DNA from 3 places in the Paenibacillus sp. V4I5 genome. Region 1 is predicted to be linked to each of the others. Evidence: riboswitches for the same ligand, from Rfam matches in the RefSeq annotation. Region 1 holds a riboswitch; each other region holds the start of a gene.
The links. Region 1 has a riboswitch for cobalamin ahead of QFZ78_RS30970 (energy-coupling factor ABC transporter permease). Riboswitches for the same ligand answer to the same signal wherever they lie in the genome.
Positions count from the first base shown of each region.

Region 1 (3,277 bases):
CCACTGCAGCTTCATGGAATCAACAATCCCGTAATTGTCTAGTAATTCTTCCCGATTCACACTGCCAAATAATTTCTCTTGTAGAATAGCATGCAAGGCAGATGCCCATACATCAACAGCGCCTTCTTCCGCATTCTGTAAATCCGTATAGATCGATGTCCCATAGGCATAGGCTAGAAATTCCTGCCAAGTCTGCTTGGCAAAATAAACAAAATCAGGTTGGCTTATTTCACTAATGTCCCCGACCCTGCGAATCATATCACGAATGCGTGATGGAAAATCCTCCGGGCACATCGGTGTCTCTTCGATCTCGACAAGGATCTTTTCCCCATTCTTAGGGAACTCGATAAATCCACGCTCACCCATCTGTTTAAGAGCCTGTAAAGCTTTAAACTGAATGTGAGGGTGCCGCGGCTTCTCACCTAGCCACTCCTTTACACGTTGGCTTACGTCAGATTGATCAATAAACGCCAATTGTTCAAGGGCATTGACTTGCTGCTCTAATGTACCGTCTCTTAGCATATTCAGAAGCTTAAGCGCAAAAGCGCCATCATCGGCTGTCTTTTCTTGTATGTACTGCCGTAATAGATCCGTTTCTTCCTCTGGATCATCTTCCAATGGAGACGTCATTGGGAACATGGATTCCGGATACATGGTATACAGCCAATTCCTCAGGGCTTCCCATTGTTCGGTTTTGTGATGGTCTACTGTCGGAAATTGCAGTAGAAAGGTTAGCAATTGGAGTGCATCACTATACTGCTCTGTTTTTAGAAACCGAGTCAGCTCCTCTTCGTAATATTGCTCTGTTTTCGGAAAAAGAATTAAGTTATTGATGGATGGGTCCGTTATGATGATCACCTCAGAAATCTTGGTCTCGCTGGTGACAGTTTACTTGATTGTCCAAGTGATTGCAAAATAAACATTTAAAATAGGGTTGACTTCACTTGAAACTATATGATAATATAACTCTTGCTTCGCTAAACGGATCACATCCGCAAGGTAAGAAGAGGTCTATGTCTCAGTAGCTCAGCTGGATAGAGCACACGCCTTCTAAGCGTGCGGTCGGGGGTTCGAATCCCTCCTGGGACGTTTATGTACGGCAAAGGATCGCGAGAAATCGCGGTTTTTTTTGTTTATAAGAAAAATAAAATTCACTATGCTACGAATCTTTCATATTGTGCTATACTCTTTTCAATTACATATTTTTTCGAATAAATGAGGTGCCCTTGCGTAGCAAGCAAGGGGTAACAGGGAATCGGGTGCAAATCCCGAGCGGTCCCGCCACTGTATTCGGGGAGTTTCTTTCTATCATGTCACTTGATGCATATTCAGGGAAGGCAGAAAGAATACGATGATCCGAGAGCCAGGAGACCTACCTTCATTTATGCACCCAGAAACCTTCGCGGAAAGGAGCGGTGTACGTCAAGTCTCTCGACATGTAGCTTATATTTGTCGTTTATTCGTACGTACCCACGACCAATCCATCAGGATTGGTCTTTTTTGTTTGTTATTCGAACTTCAATTAGGAGGAATTAAAAAAACATGCAAACAAAATCACGAAAGACAAAGGTCGTTAGCTTCTTACTAGTGGTTATAGGGTTAGCCCTTTATCTATTCATTAATGAACCGCAAACCGTCTACGGCATGCACATTATGGAAGGATTTCTCCCCGTAGGTTGGGCTATATTTTGGTGGGCAGCCTTCCTTCCGTTCTTCTTTCTTGGTGTCCGAGCACTTATCAAAATTACGAAAGAACATCCAGAGCTCAAAATTATGCTCGGTCTTGCTGCTGCGTTCACTTTCGTACTTTCAGCACTAAAGATTCCTTCTGTGACCGGAAGCAGTTCTCATCCAACAGGTACAGGTTTAGGAGCTGTAATGTTTGGACCGCTCCCTATGAGCGTCCTAGGATCGATTGTATTGTTATTTCAAGCGGTTTTACTTGCTCATGGAGGACTTACGACTCTCGGGGCAAATGCATTCTCAATGGCCCTCTCCGGTCCAGTAGTTGGTTACTTCATATATAAGTTCATGATGAAAACAACCTGCAAACAAAAATGGTCGATATTTTTGGCAGCTGCTCTTGCCGACTTATCCACATACATTGTTACTTCTGTCCAATTAGCTCTTGCATTCCCGGCTGAACAAGGTGGATTTATGGCATCCTTCTTGAAATTCGGCGGTATTTTTGCCATTACGCAAATCCCTCTTGCCATTAGTGAAGGCATTTTAACCGTATTAATATGGAATTGGTTACAATCTTACAGCCCTAAAGAACTATCTATCCTACAACACTAAAATGAAAGGAGCTTCTGAGCAATGAAAACTCGTACTTTAAATACCCTTATGCTGATTGCTGTTGTATTACTGGCAGTTTTGCCCCTTATTTTCGTACAAGGCGAATTTGGAGGAGCTGATGATGCCGCTGAACAATTAATTCAGAGTATTCAACCTTCCTATACGCCATGGTTCTCTTCTTTATTTGAGCTCCCAGCTGAGACAGAAAGTATGCTATTCGCCTTACAAGCGGCCATTGGCGCTGGCTTCATCGGGTTTGCCTTTGGCTTTTTCAAAGGGAAAGCGTCTAAATCCAAAAACCAATGATAAAACGAATCGATTCGCTATCTTATAAAAATGCCTTACGCCCCCTGTCACCGATGTGGAAGTGCGGTTTTGCAGTTATCATGCTGCTGTTTTCTTATCTAACGCATCCACCCGTCCAGGTGCTTATAGCGTTATGGATGACTCTATGGACGGTTGGCTACGCTCGCGTTCCGATCAAATATTATGTAACTGTCATCGGTGCTGCATGCCTTTTTTTTGTGGGGAGTGTACCCGCATTAGTCGTAGAGATCCGTCCTCTGCCAGAAGCCATGCCTGATATTCATGAGGTGGCGGCCTTTATATTCATGGACTGGAAATTGTCCGTTACTTCAACAGGTCTTTTGCTAATTGGAAAATTATTCATTCGTATTATAGCGAGCTTAAGTTGCGTGTCCTTTATTATGTTCAGCACTCCTTTTTCTGAATTGCTGCAAGTCTTACAAAAAGTTCGTGTTCCCAAGCTGGTTCTGGAAATTATGCTTATTATGTATCGGTTTCTGTTCATCCTATTTGAAATAGCCAATAACATGTATCTAGCTCAGCAATCAAGAGGCGGTCAGACCGGTTTCCAAAATAGATTAAAGGATACAGCCATTATAATTGTTCAAATGTTTATCAAAACGATGCAGCGGTATAAATCATTGTCAAATGGCCTTGTCTCCCGAGGTTTTAC
Region 1 is NZ_JAUSZB010000002.1:6,310,558-6,313,834, reverse strand. Features, by position in the region: gene QFZ78_RS30980 (hypothetical protein) at 1-858, opposite strand, end outside; tRNA gene QFZ78_RS30975 (tRNA-Arg) at 1,016-1,089, shown strand; cobalamin riboswitch at 1,202-1,395, shown strand; gene QFZ78_RS30970 (energy-coupling factor ABC transporter permease) at 1,543-2,298, shown strand; gene QFZ78_RS30965 (energy-coupling factor ABC transporter substrate-binding protein) at 2,320-2,604, shown strand; gene cbiQ (cobalt ECF transporter T component CbiQ) at 2,601-3,277, shown strand, end outside.

Region 2 (3,277 bases), 4.6 Mb from region 1:
GAGATTTTAAACAGATCGCTATTCGCGTCTGCATCACTGCTTCCACGCCCAACAATAAGTAAAGCTGTTTCACCTAAGTCCTCTTTCACTTGAACTCCGAGATCTTCTACCCTGGAGGATAAAATATCGAGAATTTGTTCGTGTACCCCAATAGGTCTGCCGTATGTAAATTTCACAAAAGGATATTTTAATTTCGCATCATCAATAGAAGATGGGATATGAATTTTCGCATGCCCGGCCGCAAATAAGATAATCGGAATGACCACGATATGAGTAGCCCCTATTTCTACACAGCGATCAATTCCTTGCATGATCGTTGGTTGAACAAATTCTAGGAAACAGGTCTCTACAATTTGCTCTTTCATCTTACTCGCTATTTCCGAAACAAAGAGGCGAACTTCCTCGTTCCCGCCTTCTTCCCGACTCCCATGACCCACAAATAAAACAGCATTCATCCTTTATTTCCCCCTAATTCTAATCGCCGCAAATGGCATTTTCGATAACGAAACCTACCATTTCTTGATGGCGGTAGCCTTCAATTTCTTTAACACGCTTGAAAAATTTATGAAACCGTTCATTCGGATGTCCTTCTTTTTGGTAACGTTCTACAATCCTGCCAACTAATTCGACAAGCTCCCCAGGGTCAATTCCTTCTGCAACGGGCTGAGCCGCATGCGCATTTCGACCTACCGTTTTTCCGCCAAGAAATAGATCAAATTTCTCTTTACGGTAGACGATGCCGATATCTTGCTGAACAGCCCCATAACAAGCCATTCCACACCCATTGAACCCAATTTTCAACTCTTTAGGTACTTCTAGATGGCCAATTCGGTGATGGATGGCTTCCGCATAAGGAATAGATTCACCTTTTTCCAAATTACAAAAGTCGCATGCTTTGATTTGCGCAACATCGCCAATCGGAGACAACAATAAACCAAGTGCACTTAGCTCGGATGTAATCTGCTTAGGGTTATCGGTTTGCACACGAACAATCAGTTGATGATGCGGTGAGTATTCAATATCTCCACGATCCCCAACAATCTCGCCTAACGCACACAGTTGGGCTGCTGTTAACTTTTTATTCGCGATTCCGGGGCTTACTGCAAACTCAAAGATAGATTGGGTCGCATTCAGCTTATTGTCAAATTCAAAAGGCAACTCTTCATTCCCTTTGGATACTAGCTGCAAGGCTTCTATTGCAAGCTGTAAGGAATTACTAGGTGACAAAATCGGTGATGACTTCAGCTGTGAAAGATCTCTATTTTCAGTAATCTTATCATCCAAGAGTTCATCTTCATCGTCGAACTCCCCCATGGATTCATCCCAATCCTGCTCATCCAATTGTTCCAAAGCCCAAGGCTCAGCCTCGGATTTCAACCTTTGATGTGGTTTAAGCGGCTGTGTTTCGGCCCCTAATGTGTATTTCCGCTGATAACCGCGCGGTGTAATCATGAGACCGTCATACAGCTTGGTTGCGGAATTACCAATAATAATGGTCGTTAACATGCCAATATCATGATTCAGCATATCAGCCAATGTCGTCACAACAACATGCTCGCGATCTCGATACGCGCTTTTGACAATCCCAACAGGTGTTAAAGGAGAACGATACTTAAGGAGAATGCGCTGAGTCTCAACGATTTGTCTGGTCCGTCTACCGCTTCGCGGGTTATAGAGGGCAATAACGAAATCAGCCATCCCTGCTGCATCAACCCGCTTCGCTATCAGCTCCCATGGTGTAAGATGATCACTTAAGCTAATCGTGCAAGAATCATGCATAATTGGAGCGCCTAGCAGAGATCCAGCCGAATGAACAGCTGAAATGCCAGGAATCACTTCTACTTGAACGCCATCCTCACGGGTCCAGCCTTGTTCCATCAATACCTCATAGACAAGACCGGCCATCCCATATACCCCGGCATCTCCACTGGAAATAACGGCAACCTTCTTCCCCTGCTTGGCTTGCCGCACAGCCTCTTGCGCACGACTCACTTCTTCCGTCATGCCTGTTCGAACTACTTGCTGTTCGGTTAACAGACCTGAGATAAGATCCACATAGGTGTTATATCCGATGATAACTTCACTTTCCTGAATCGCTTCCCTTGCACGCTTCGTAATATGTTCAAAACTCCCCGGCCCAAAGCCAATAATGAGCAATTTTCCTGACAATTTGCATCACCCTTCCCCGTAATTACACAAACAAAAAAAGCATCCCTAACATAAGTCATGTTAGAAACGCTTGGTAAATTACTACAGTTAATAAAACCAGAAGTAACCGCTCTCTAACACTCCCTAATTCCACGTAGGGTAATTGTGTTGTTGAATTAGGCAGGTCTCCTGACTTAATCATCCCCTTGCACCTTCCCAGGTTGTTACCCAGTGGCATGTTGCAAGCAGTTTCCGTAATAAACGGCGATTTTTACAGTGGCGGGTCCGTGCCGGTATTTCACCGGTCTTCCCTTTTAACCATACACCCGAATGGATCTATGGCACCTAATTCCTTTGATATGCAATTACGATCATCCTAACCATCTATCGATTGGGTTGTCACGTATTTATTCATAGATGGCCTGGTAGAGTCCTTCCATCAAACTCTGGTAACTGCTTGGTTCAAAGGTCATCTCGGCAAAAGAAACATGAATGACCTTGTTGATCGTTTTAACAATAAAAAAACTATCCTCCCCACGCTCCGGGTCAATATAGGTATAGCACTCTAAGTGATTGGTTCCGGTTTTTTGACGTAAAAATTCCGTTGCTTCCGCACTCAAACTCGCATATTTAGGCATAGTTAGATCCCTTTCCATTTAAACGATGTGATGCTATCTATTATAGCGTATTTTAACCCTTTGATTCCTATCAAAACGAGAAAGTATTTCTTTAATTTTCAGAATTTTCGTACTATAATGAATCTATCAAGATATCGCTTTCATTCTATGAAGGAGGAATTGATATGAGCAGTCATGAAACGAATGGATTGGTGTTTGTCTTTACTGGCACTAGCGGTTCTGGTCGTAAAACAATTGCCCATCACATTGCCAAAGAGCTTGGTTTCTCATCTGTCGTCTCCTACACAACTCGAATACCTAGACCCAAAGAAATCAACGGGAAGGATTATAATTTCATCTCACGCAAAGTGTTCATCGATAGTGACATTGCAGGTGAATTTTTTCAAACTGTTGAAATTGACGGGAATTTCTATGGGATCAAGAAAGCGGACATCGATGAAGCGCTTCGCAAAGACGGACTTATCTATGTCATTGTGAATCGTTATGCAGCT
Region 2 is NZ_JAUSZB010000002.1:1,682,987-1,686,263, forward strand. Features, by position in the region: gene QFZ78_RS09795 (sirohydrochlorin chelatase) at 1-455, opposite strand, end outside; gene cobJ (precorrin-3B C(17)-methyltransferase) at 475-2,169, opposite strand; cobalamin riboswitch at 2,311-2,512, opposite strand; gene QFZ78_RS09805 (hypothetical protein) at 2,556-2,786, opposite strand; gene QFZ78_RS09810 (guanylate kinase) at 2,951-3,277, shown strand, end outside.
Region 2: it holds a riboswitch for cobalamin, as region 1 does, so the genes downstream of both, cobJ (precorrin-3B C(17)-methyltransferase) here and QFZ78_RS30970 (energy-coupling factor ABC transporter permease) in region 1, are expected to answer to the same signal.

Region 3 (3,277 bases), 3.0 Mb from region 1:
TCTTGATCAACCTCTTAACGTTTTCTTATCCTTGTGGAGCAAATAAGCAAAAAATGGTGCGCCCAGAAATGCCGTGATGACCCCAAGTGGAATTTCAGTTGGACTCAGCAGGGTACGGGCAAGTGTATCTGCCCAGAGGACATAAATCCCCCCGCCAATGGCGGATAAAGGAATAATCAACCGATAATCCGGACCTACCAATAGTCGCACCAAATGCGGTACGATGAGTCCTACAAAGCCAATAACACCAGCAACAGATACCGCTGCAGCCGTTATGAAAGTTGCTACTATAAGCACAATCAGCTTCGTCCGCTCCACATTCACACCAAGATGTGACGCCTGCCGCTCACCAAGAGCCAGTAAATTTAACGACCTTGCATAGCTAAGCAGCACGACAAAACCGATAATTAAATAGGGTGAGATGATATAGGTATACGACCAACCTCGCATGGCCAAGCTGCCCATTAGCCAGAAAATAATTTCATTAATGACTTGATTGGAAATAGACACCATGAATGATACGATTGCCCCTAGAAAGGCCTGCATGACCACGCCTGATAAAATAAGCGTCTCCATCTTCAGCTTCCCTTCGATCTGGGCAAGCTTAAGAACCAGAAATAAAGAAATAAGTCCCGTCACAAAGGCAACAATAGGAATCGACCACTGCCCAAACCACGCTACTTGCAGTCCAAAATAGATTAAAAATGCGGCTCCAACAGAAGCACCCGAGGATACACCGAGTGCATAAGGATCAGCAAGTGGATTACGCAGCACACCTTGAAAAGCTGCCCCTGCAATGGAAAGTGAGGCCCCTACAAGAATCCCCAGTAATACACGGGGAAATCGCACTTTATTAATGATTTGTTCCGACGACTGCGGCCAGGTTGCATCGATGTGATCTCCCAGCCAAGGAATGTGCTTGGCGAGAATACTGGCAATTTGCAAAACCGGGAGATTAGCGGTTCCCAGCGACAAGCTCGCCATAATAGAAAGAAGAAGGAGTATAACCCCTACTCCTCCCCATAGCATTAATTTTCTTTTCATTTTATTTCACCAGTTCGGGATAAATGCCTTTCGCCATTTCAAGCAATCCATCGGTCAGTCTTGGACCTGGACGGCTCAACATGTTCTGGTCGAGGCCAATCACCTGTTTGTTCTTCACGGCATCAATGGCATCCCAACCGCTTCGCGTACGGATAATTTCATCAAGTGGTTTCTTGCTTTTACTATCGACGACCCCATTGGCGAACAAAATTACACCTGGGTTTTGTTGAATGATTTTCTCTTCGCTGATTTGATACCAGCCTTTTCCGTCTCCTGCGACGTTAATCCCGCCAGAAAGCTTGATCAATTCATCCATGTATTCGCCACTGCCCACTGTCCATCCCGGGGCAAATTCAATGTATACCTTTTTCTTGTTCTCTTGCTTGACGTCTTTCACTGCATTAACAACCTTTTGACGATCCGATTTCATCTTAGCAACCACTTTTTCCGCTTGCTCCTGATGATCTGTAATCAATCCGTAGGTTTGAATGTTCGCAATGGCATCATCCAAGGTTTTCGGCTCCACTTTAAACACGTTAATATTTAAAGCGCGCAACTTTTCTACCGTATCGGGTTTCATTGAAACTCCTGTGAACAAGACATTCGCATTGGCTGCAATAACTGCTTCTTGGTTAGGCTTCGTTATACTGCCAAGCTTCGGTTTCGTTTTGGCCGCTTCTGGATAATCATCGAAATCAGATACACCAACAATATTAGCCTCAAGCCCAATTGCAAAAAGGGCTTCAGTCTCTGCCGGAGACACGGATGCAATACGTTCAGGCGCCTTATCAAAAGTAAACTCCTTACCCGTAGCATCCTTTATCTTCAATGGATAGACCGTCTTTTTGGCTGCTGCTGGTGCCGAAGTTGCAGCAGGAGCTTTCGTTCCCTCCCCGCCAAGCTTAGATGGATCAGACATTTCCGTTTCCTTTTTGCCGCAAGCTGCGAGACTGATTGCTGTTACTAGAGCTAACGTAAGAATAAGTGCTTTTTTTACTGAATTCCTTTTCATCTGACAAAACCTCTTTCTGAACTATTTATTTCGATTGACCCTAACAAAAAAGCCCCTTTGTTCTCGAAGGAACAAAGGGGACGATAAATCGCGGTGCTCAGCAACCCTAAGGTTGCTTCCTGATTTAACGCGATCCTTTTCCTCGAAGGATGTCGTAAACGGCACCATGGGCAGGTATCCTGACTCTCCCGGCAACTCATGCCTGGATTACAGTGGCGGGACCGTGCCGGACTTTAACCGGCTTCCCTTTTAAGTGGCAATCTCTTCTTAATGAGCTTAACCAACACCTATGGCTGCATATTTTACTATCAATCTATTTGTCGATTATAGACTTCTTGTTACTTTTGTGCAATTACTTTGAGCACTTGTTTCGACTCGTTCAACTTTGGAGCATTTTGAGGAATAAAAGCCACCAAGCCTTTTCCTTCAAAACCTTGTTCTTTCATCCATTTGTTTCCTGCAAGAGGAATACCATAAAGATGCTTTTCTGCAGGCTTGCCTTCTTCAGCTATTTGAATAACACCATCCGGATAATCTTCCGGATTGATCGTATCATCCAAAGAAACGAAACCCGCTTGATTACTAAGTGATTTGAATTGATCTTCCGCAAGAATGAAGATGCCATTGCCTCCTGCAGCCAGCTCTACAATCATTTTTTCCATCGAGAATATAGGCGACGTATTAATTTTGACTGTAGGAACTTCGCCCACCTTGGACTTCAAGGAACTCTCCAGCTTGTCCCCCGCTTCACTTGGAAAACCATTAGAGCCCATTATAAATATAGATACATCCGGCTTCGGCCCGCCGCAACCCGTTAGAATCACCATAAGCCCCATCATCATAACTAACAGCCATTTCACTTTCATGTTGTAAGCGTACCTCCGTTTGTTATCTGCATCCATCGATAGTCGCGAGAAAAGTCGGTTTTCACCGACTTTTTTTCCCATTATGCATATATTCATTTATTTTTTGGTCTAGGATTGTGCTCAATTCAACGACGGAATCCGATGTCATTTCTTCGCCATCAAAAACCATCTTTTCTAACCTGCGTCGTAGAGAATGAATCTCTTCTTCTAATAAGGTAAGGGAGTTTTGCTTCTTTGCACGCTTGGTCAACCAACTTTGTCCGAAATCCTGTTCACGAATTTGAAAATGTTTTTGATAGGTTGATAGTTGATATTCCATAAAAGCCATGCTCATCCCTCCTTACTATAAGAATAC
Region 3 is NZ_JAUSZB010000002.1:3,274,897-3,278,173, forward strand. Features, by position in the region: gene QFZ78_RS16800 (ABC transporter ATP-binding protein) at 1-1, opposite strand, end outside; gene QFZ78_RS16805 (FecCD family ABC transporter permease) at 7-1,044, opposite strand; gene QFZ78_RS16810 (ABC transporter substrate-binding protein) at 1,046-2,056, opposite strand; cobalamin riboswitch at 2,209-2,362, opposite strand; gene QFZ78_RS16815 (type 2 periplasmic-binding domain-containing protein) at 2,395-2,922, opposite strand; gene QFZ78_RS16820 (aspartyl-phosphate phosphatase Spo0E family protein) at 2,984-3,250, opposite strand.
Region 3: it holds a riboswitch for cobalamin, as region 1 does, so the genes downstream of both, QFZ78_RS16810 (ABC transporter substrate-binding protein) here and QFZ78_RS30970 (energy-coupling factor ABC transporter permease) in region 1, are expected to answer to the same signal.